Regions from separate parts of the Kribbella deserti genome, predicted to be linked through region 1. Evidence: riboswitches for the same ligand, from Rfam matches in the RefSeq annotation. Region 1 holds a riboswitch; the other holds the start of a gene.
What was found. Region 1 has a riboswitch for cobalamin ahead of ACFFGN_RS26200 (ABC transporter substrate-binding protein). Riboswitches for the same ligand answer to the same signal wherever they lie in the genome.

Region 1 (4,512 bases):
CGCTGTCGGGGTCGATCCGACGCTCACCACCGGAGCCTCGAAGCCCTTGTCACGAAGGGATTCCGCCGCGCGCACCGCGACCGAGCGCTCGTTCTCCGCCGCTTTGACCAGTTCGGCCTCGGTGTAGCAGAAGTACGACTCCCCGGCATGAGTCATTACCCCGCGGACCTCGCCGCCGTCGCTCAACGCGCGGGCAATCGCGATCAGCTCAGGCGAATCCGGTTCGACCCCGCCTCGATGGTCGTCGCAGTTGATCTCGATCAGCGCCGGGATACGCACGCCCGACTCGTTCGATACGGCGGCGACGGCCTCAGCCTGAATCACGCTGTCCAGCAGTACGACGAGGTCAACCCCGCTTCGGCGCAACGCGACCACATCCGGTAGCTTCGCGGGCGTAATCCCCACCGCATAAAGGATTTCGGTGCACCCCGCGGCCGCGAAGCCCTCCGCCTCGGCGAGCGTGGATACCGTGATCGGCCCGGTGCCACCGTCGAACAGCAGGCGTGCGACCTCGACCGACTTCGCCGTCTTCAGATGCGGCCGCAGCGGTACGCCGAGTGGCGCGAGCTGATCGCGAAGGCGCTGGATGTTGCGGACGACGCGGTCGGAGTCCAGCCGCAGGTACGGCGTGCGGGTGGTTGCGGAGGACATGGTCACCTCACGTAGTTGTAGACGGTGGCGCGGGAGATGCCGAGGATCTCGGTCAGCGCCGGAACCGAGTGTTTCACCTCGAGAAAGCCCTGCTCCTTCAGGGATCGAAGCAGTTCCTTGCGGTCGGCAACTTCCAGATCGCGGGGCATTCGACCTCGCGCGGCGGCGAATTCCTCAACGACGGAACGCAGTTCGCCGGTGGTTCGCGCCCGCAGGTTCTCGGTCAGCGGCTGCTCGGGCGAATCGGTCTGGACCAGGTTGCCGAGGGCCCGCGCGACCGTGGAGAACAGGGATACGTCGAGGTTGAGGCAGATCGCGGCGACGTACACGCCGGCGCTGTTCTTCAGGCCGATCGAGGTGCTCTTGGCCGGGCGCCCGTCGGGAAACCTGTTCGGGTAGTTCTGGATCACGCTGGGGTAGTCCGGGTCCTCGACCCGGGCCAGCCCGAGCTCGGTCGCGGGCGCGCCGACGGCCCGTCCGGACAGGTTGTTCTCGATCACGCGGATCGCGTTGTCGGGCCGGCGCAGATCGTGCAGCACCACCTCGCAGACGCCGGGAAACATCTTGCCCAGCGCAACAACGATGGTCTCGGCCTCGCGCAGCAGTAGTTCGTCCTCAGTCAATCGAGTCAGCTCAGGCATCGAAGACCTCGGCCATCCGGGTGGTTGCCTTCAGCCCCGACCCGGTCAGGATCACCACGGTCGTTTCGCCCGGGCGGATCTGCCCGCGGGCGCGGAACACCTCGATCGCCGCGGCGGCCGTCGCGCTGGTCGGTTCGGCGTAGAGCCCGACCGAGGCCAGGCGCCGTACCGCTCCGGCGATGCCGGCCTCCGGAATGGCCGCGAGGTCCCCGCCGGATCGCCGGATGGCCGCGACCACCTCGGGCAACCGGATCGGCCGCTGGATCGCCGTACCCTCCGCGATCGTCGGCGTGAACTCCACCGGCTGATCGTGGAACGCGCCGACGATGGGCGCACACGCCTCCGGCTGGGCGACGAGCAACCTTGGCAGCCGGGGGATGTGCCCGGCCGCGAGGAGTTCGGAGAAGCCCAGGTCGCACCCGAGCACGATGCTGCCCGCCCCGGCCACGGTGACGACGGCATCGGGCGCGCGGAAGCCGAGGTCCTCCCAGAGTTCGTAGGCCAGGGTTTTGGTCCCTTGCAGGAAGAACGGATGCCAGTTGTGGCTCGCGTAGTACGTCTCGGCTGATTCCGCCAGCGCGCGGGCCGAGGTGGCCTCGCGGTCGCCCGGGACGAGTTCGACCTCGGCGCCGTACGCGCGACTCTGCAGCACCTTCGCCGGGGAGGTGCCCTCGGGCGCGAGGATGCGGGCCTGGATGCCGGCGCGAGCGCTGTACGCCGAGACCGAGGAACCACCGTTGCCGGAGCTGTCCTCGATCACGCGGTCGATGCCCTGGCCCGCGAGGTACGACATCATCACGCTGGTACCGCGGTCCTTGAAGCTGCCCGTCGGGCTGAACCACTCGAGCTTGAACAGCACGTCGGCGTCGCCCCAGCGCTGATCCACCAGCGGCGTACATCCCTCGCCGAGGGTGACCGGTTCGCGGATGTCGCCGGGCAGAGCGGCACGATACCGCCACAACGAGCGAACGCCCGGGTCGATCTCGTCGGGGCCGATGCCCGGCAGCGCCGACACGGTCAGCGGTGCGCCATCGTCCCCGCGCCAGCGGGAAACCTCCAGCGGGTAGTCGCGCCCGGACCGCGGATCGACGTACGTCGGCTCACTCATACGATAAGTCTAATCGTAGACATTTAGTCTATCAATGTCGGCATGGGCTACCGTGGCGCCGTCGTGGTGCTCGGGAAGCCGGTGAGATACCGGCGCGGCCCTCGCCACTGTGATCGGGAAGTGCATCGGCCACCCTGCCCAGCAGGGGTCACTGGTTGCGTGAGCAACTGGGAAGGCCCGTCGGCGCACGAGGTATCCCGTCAGCCAGGAGACCGGCTACGACGCGTCAGACCCGTCCACGAGGTGCTGGAGGAGCGGTCCTATGGCCGTTGGTGCGTTGCTGAAACCTGTCCTGATTCTGACCGCGCTGACCGTTGGCAGCAGCCTGGTCGCCGGCTGCGGTGGTGCCGCCCAGGCGGGTGACGAAACCGGGGCCGCCGCCATCACCGTGCGGAACTGCGGCCTGGACGTCACCGTCGATGGCCCACCCAAGCGCGTCTTCGCGGCGTACCAGCCGGCGATCGAGATGGCCCATGCGCTGGGGATCTCGGACCGCCTCGTCGGTACGGCGTACCTGGACGCGGTGGTGCTGCCCGAGTACGCGGAGGCCCAGAAGTCCCGGAAGTACTACAAGAACCTGCCCAGTCGCGAGGAGCTGCTCAGCCAGAATCCGGACTTCGTGCTGTCCGGGTTCAACGACGTGTTCAGCAGCAACGGCAGTGACGCGAGCTTCGGCGCACGCAAGGGCCTGGCCGAACTCGGCGTGCGGACGTGGATCTTCAGCCCGCTCTGCCCGACGGCGGACGGTCTCGGGGACGAGGCGATCGACCCGAAGACCGTCTCGATGGACAACGTGTACGCCGATCTGCGCGACCTCGGCCGGATCTTCGGGGTGTCCGAACGGGCCGAAGCGGTAGTCGCCGACCAGAAGACCCGGATCGCGGCCGTGCGCCAGAAAGTGGCCGGGGCCGACCGGCCGACGGTCGCCATCCTGCGGGCCAACCTCGAAGGCGGCATGACCGTCTCGGGCGGTCCGGACTTCGGCACCGTGCTGATTCGCGAGGCCGGCGGTGTGAACGCCTTCGCCGATCTCACCTCCCGGCGGAACGTGAAGATCAGCATGGAGGAGTTCATCAAGCGCAATCCGGACTACGTGCTGGTGAGTGACTGCTGCGACGCCACGATGACCGAGGCCGACGCCGCCGCGGAGGTGGCCGCGTTGATGAACAACCCGGCGCTGGCGAATCTGAAGGCGGTCCGGAACAAGCGGATCAAGCCGTTCCTGTTCGCGCATCACTCGGCCGGTGTGCGGGGTGCGCACACCACCGAGCTGATCGCCGGCATCATCCATCCCGACCTGGTCAAGTGAGGTTCCAGGCTCAGCGTGCGGCGGGTCTGCTGATCGCCCTGGCCGTGCTGGCCGGTGTGGTCGTGGTCTCGGTGATGGTCGGTGACCGCTTCCTCGGACCCGACGAGGTGTACGCCGCCGCGCGCGGCTTCACCGGTTCCGATACCGACCGCGTGATCCGGTACCTGCGGTTTCCCCGCACGATGGCAGGCCTGCTCGCGGGCGCCGGCCTCGGTCTCGCGGGTGCGGTGATCCAGGGCGTGACCCGGAACCCGCTCGCCGGGCCGGGCATCCTCGGGGTGAACGCCGGTGCCGCCCTCGCGGTCGTGGTGGCGATCGGCCTGCTCGGCATCCACAGCCTCAGCGGTTACGTCTGGTTCGCGATGGCTGGTGCTCTGGTGGCAACCGTTGTGGTCTACCTGGTCGGCTCGGCCGGCCGCGGCGGCGCCACCCCGGTGAAGCTGGCGCTCGCGGGCGCGGCCATTTCGGCATTCCTCGGCTCGGTCACGTCCGCGATCACCTTGCTCGACATCTCCACGTTGAACGAGTTCCGCTTCTGGGTGGTCGGTTCGCTCGGGCGTGCCGACGTACCGACCATCAGCCAGGCGTGGATCTTCATCCTGGCCGGATCCGTTCTGGCGCTTGGCCTGGCCAGTTCGCTGAACCAGATCGCGCTCGGTGACGAACTCGCCAGCACCCTCGGTACCAAGGTCAACCTGGTTCGCCTCATCGCCGCCCTCGCGGTGATGGCGCTGGCCGGTACGGCGACCGCCATCGCCGGGCCGATCGCCTTTGTGGGGTTGACGGTTCCGCACATGGCGCGG
Region 2 (4,512 bases), on a different contig from region 1:
CAAGCGCGGTACGACCTCTTCCGCCGCGAACCGCAGCGACGCCTCCACGCCGTCGGACTGCACACCGATGACCTCGGCAACAACCACCGGCACCTTCTCGGCGGACCAGCTCAGCGTCTCCATCGCGACCACCAGCTTGCGCGCGACGGCCTCGAGCAGATCGACACCGTCCGCCGCCGAGACCGCGGGCAGATCCGTCAACGCCGCAAGGGCTTCCAGCGACTCGACGCGCAGGCCGGGATTCTCCAGCAAGGCGGCCTCGTCCACGCCGAAGGTGTCCCCGAGCGCCGCGCGCAGACCCCGGACGGCGCCGGAGCGGCCGCCCCACATCTGGTTCGCGCGCAGAATCGCCAGCACGAGATTGACCCGCGCCTCCCCCACCGGACCGCCACCGAGAATATGCAGGCCGTCGCGAATCTGAACGTCCTTGATCTCGCACAGATACCCGTCGAGGTGCAACACGAAGTCGTCGAACTCGTCGTCTTCGGGCTTCGACTCGGTGTGCAGATCGTGGTGCAACTGCGCGGCCTGGATCAACGTCCAGATCTGGGCGCGCAACGTCGGCACCTTGTCCGGGTCGAGCGCCTGCACGGTCGCGTACTCGTCGAGCAGGTACTCCAGCTTCGCCATATCGCCGTACGTCTCGGCGCGCGCCATCGGCGGTACCAGGTGATCGACGATGACGGCGTGACCGCGGCGCTTGGCCTGCGTACCCTCGCCCGGGTCGTTCACGATGAACGGGTAGACCAGCGGCAGGTTGCCCAGTACGGCGTCGGGCGCGCAATCGGCGGCCATGCCGATTCCCTTGCCTGGCAGCCACTCGAGCGTGCCGTGCTTGCCGAGGTGGACGACCGCGTGCGCGCCGAACCCGCCATCGGAAGGCGCGGCCTCGAGCCAGCGATAGGCCGCGAGGTAGTGATGCGACGGCGCCATCTCCGGGTCATGGTAGATCGCGACCGGGTTCTCGCCGAAGCCCCGGGGCGGCTGGATCATCAGTACGACGTTGCCAAATCTCAACGCCGCAAGCGCAATCGCCGACTCCGGCCCGGAGTTGTCGACGTACAACTCGCCGGGCGCGTCCCCCCACGCCTCGGTCATTGCCTCCTGCAACGAAGAAGGCACCGCGCCGAACCACTTCGCGTACGTGGACAGCGGGATCTTCGCGACAGCGTTCGCGAGCTGCTCGTCGGTCAGCCAGTCGACGTCATGCCCACCGGCGGTGATCAGGCGGTGGATCAGCCCATCGGCGCCGTCACTGCCCTGCAGTTCGGCGAGATCCAGATTGCCGAGGTCGTAGCCGGCTTCCTTCAACTGCCCGAGCAGTACGACGGCGCTGGCGGGGGTGTCGAGGCCGACGGCGTTACCGATCCGGGCGTGCTTGGTCGGGTACGACGACAGCACCAGCGCGAGCTTCTTGTCCTTGGGCTCAACGTGGCGCAGGCGGGCCTGGGCGACCGCGATTCCGGCCAGCCGCGCGCAGCGTTCCAGATCCGGCGCGTACGACGCGATGCCCTCGGCGTCGTACGCCTTGAACGAGAAGGGAATGCTGATCAGGCGGCCGTCGAACTCCGGGATCGCGACCTGGGTGGCGGCGTCGAGCGGGCTGATCGCGGCGTCGCTCGCCTCCCACACCTCACGGGTCGACGTCAGCGCGAGGCCCTGGATCAACGGGATGTCGAGTGATGCCAGCGCGCCCGCGTCCCAGGCGTCGTCGGCGCCACCCGCGCTCGCGTCGGCCGCGACCGTGCCGCCCGCGGCGAGCAAGGTCGTGACCAGGGCGTCGCATTTACTCAACAGGCCGAACAGCTCGGCGTTCTCCTCCGACGACGGGTCGAGCCCACGCAAGGTGCCGCAGTAGACCGGCAGGGCCTGCGCGCCGGCGGCCTCGATCGCGTCGGCCAGCGCATCCACGAAGGCGGTGTTACCGCTGATCTCGTGCGCCCGGTAGTACACGACGCCGATCACGGGCCGCTCGTCCGGCACGAAGGAACGGCCTTCGCGCACGCCGTACGTCGGCAGGGTCTGCGGCGGCTCGAAGGTGTCACCGGTGAGCAGCAGGGTGTCGCGCAGGAACGCGGCCAGGTTCGCCAGGTTGGCCGAGCCGCCTTCGCGCAGATAGGCGAGGGCCTCGGTGACGGCACCGGCGGGCACGGTCGACAGCGACATCAGCTCGGCGTCGGGCGCGGCCTCACCGCTGAGCACCACCACCGGAAGGCCCGAGGAGATGACGGCGTCGAGGCCCTCCTCCCAGGCGCGGCGACCGCCGAGCAGGCGGACCACTACGACCTCGACGCCGTCAAGCAGGGTGGGCAGCGAGTCGAGCTCGACCCGCGCCGGGTTCGCGACCCGCCAGCCGGTATCGGCCTGGGCGGCCGCGAGCAGATCGGTGTCCGCAGTGGAGAGCAGGAGAAGATCGGGGGTGGCCGAGGCCATGTTCCGGCGTCCTTCCTCGGGGTGTCCGCGCCCCGGGTGGGCTGATCCGACGGCGGCAGTTCCTGACTCCCCCGGGTTACGGGGTCACAGTGGCGGGACCGTCCCGGACTTGCACCGGGTTCCTGCATTGCCGTCGATGACGTCCCGAACTCTAGCCGACCACCGCCCCTCCTGCTGCCTGCGGCTGGCGAGCCGCCAACGCCGAGGCCTTGACGTTCGCACGTGCCTGCTCAAAACTCTCGAAAGCGTGAAACTGCGCATTCAAAGCTCTAATGATCATGTTCGGGCATGAGTGTTGTACTAAAGGAGCGCCGATGAGTCGTTTGTGCACCGCCCTGCTACTGGTGGCCGGCCTGCTGGCCACCGCCACACCACCCGCCATCAGTCCAGCAAGCGCCGCGACAGTCGAAGCTGAAGAAGTCAACGCCGCACCAGCCGTAGTGCCCGCCCTGCAGCAGTGGACCGGCGGCACCGGGCAGCTGAGGCTCCGCCGCGACCTGCGAGTCACTCTGCGGCCCGCCGACGCGGTGGCACTTCGCGAGGTCGCCGGGCAGCTCCGTGACGACCTGCGGGCGATCACCGGCTGGAGCGTTCCGGTCGTGGTCGAGTCCCGTCCGACCGCGCGCGACATCGCCGTACGGCTGGATCCCGCCGCCAACGTCGGTCCCGCCACGGCAGTCGCCGCGAAGGAGGGCTACCAGCTGGACACCACCAACGGCGTACGAATCGTGAGCCGTACGACGACCGGCGCGTTCTGGGCGACGCGCAGTCTGCTGCAGATGCTGGTGCGCCAAAGCCCCGGCGAGGCCACGGTTCCGGTGGGTAGCGCGATCGACTGGCCGAACTATGCCGTGCGTGGGTTCATGCTCGATGTCGGACGGCGTTGGTTCGACCAGAAGTACGTCCGCGACTACGTCCGCTACATGAGCTGGTTCAAGCTCAACACCTTCCAGATCCATCTGAACGACAACGAGATCACCGCGCCCGGTGGTGACTGGTCGAAGGCACAGTCGGCGTTCCGGTTGGCCTCGGACAATCCACGGTTCGCGGGCCTCGCGGCGAAGGACGGCTCGTTCAGTCGCGCCGACTGGGATCGGCTGGAGTCGGTGGCGGCGGATCACCACGTCACGATCGTGCCGGAGATCGACGCACCCGCCCACGCCCGCGCGTTCATCGAGTTCGATCCAACCCTCGGGCTCAACGGCGGCAACTCCGACCACCTCGATCTGACCAAGCCGACAACGACCGAGTTCATGAAGCAGGTGTTCGACGAGTTCATCCCGTGGTTCCGAGGGCCGGCCGTACATGTCGGCGCGGACGAGTACCCGAGGGAGTACGAGCCGCAGTACCGCCAGTACTTCAACGACATCACCGCGCACGTTCGCAGCCTCGGCAAGACCGCTTCGGCGTGGGGCAGCTTCTCGGTGATGGCCGGCAGCGCGAACGGCTACGACCGCGACGTCACGATCAACTCGTGGAACAACAGCTGGTACGGCCCGAAGGCGGCGCTGGCCGACGGGTATCCCCTGATCAACACGAACGACGCGTTGCTCTACATCGTGCCGTTCGCGAACTACTACCACGGTCGCGGGCTGGACGGCCGCTGGCTGTTCGACAACTGGCAGCCGAACGTCTTCGCCGGTGGGCAGACGGTCGACGCCGCCGACCCGCTGCTCCGGGGCGCCATGTCCGCGGTCTGGAACGACCTCGTGCACGCTGACTACGACGAGCTGGACGTGCATGGGCTGGTCGAACCGGCCTTCGGCGTTCTCGCACAGAAGATGTGGCGGGGCGCGGAGCCCGGTCTGTCGTATGAGTCCTTCATGAGCAGGGCTTCCGCTTTGGGCATCGGACCCGGCACCGAGATGATCGCGACCACGCTGCCCACGGCCGGTGATCCGCGGCTCGGCATCACGGCCGGCGCCGTCGCCCCGCTCGCGGCGGGCGAGTCGGCCACCTTGTCGGCGACTGTCACGAACCGCGGCGGTACGACGTTGACCCGGGTGCAGCCGGCCGTCGAACTCGCCGCCACGGGTGTCTCGATCGAACCACTCAGCGCGGGCGACGGAGATCTCGAAG

Region 2: it holds a riboswitch for cobalamin, as region 1 does, so the genes downstream of both, cobN (cobaltochelatase subunit CobN) here and ACFFGN_RS26200 (ABC transporter substrate-binding protein) in region 1, are expected to answer to the same signal.

The regions. Positions count from the first base shown of each region.
Region 1 is NZ_JBHLTC010000035.1:136,641-141,152, reverse strand. Features, by position in the region: gene ACFFGN_RS26215 (alanine racemase) at 1-651, opposite strand, end outside; gene ACFFGN_RS26210 (helix-turn-helix transcriptional regulator) at 654-1,292, opposite strand; gene ACFFGN_RS26205 (pyridoxal-phosphate dependent enzyme) at 1,285-2,400, opposite strand; cobalamin riboswitch at 2,448-2,635, shown strand; gene ACFFGN_RS26200 (ABC transporter substrate-binding protein) at 2,663-3,709, shown strand; gene ACFFGN_RS26195 (FecCD family ABC transporter permease) at 3,706-4,512, shown strand, end outside.
Region 2 is NZ_JBHLTC010000018.1:208,067-212,578, reverse strand. Features, by position in the region: gene cobN (cobaltochelatase subunit CobN) at 1-2,433, opposite strand, end outside; cobalamin riboswitch at 2,470-2,613, opposite strand; gene ACFFGN_RS14280 (family 20 glycosylhydrolase) at 2,748-4,512, shown strand, end outside.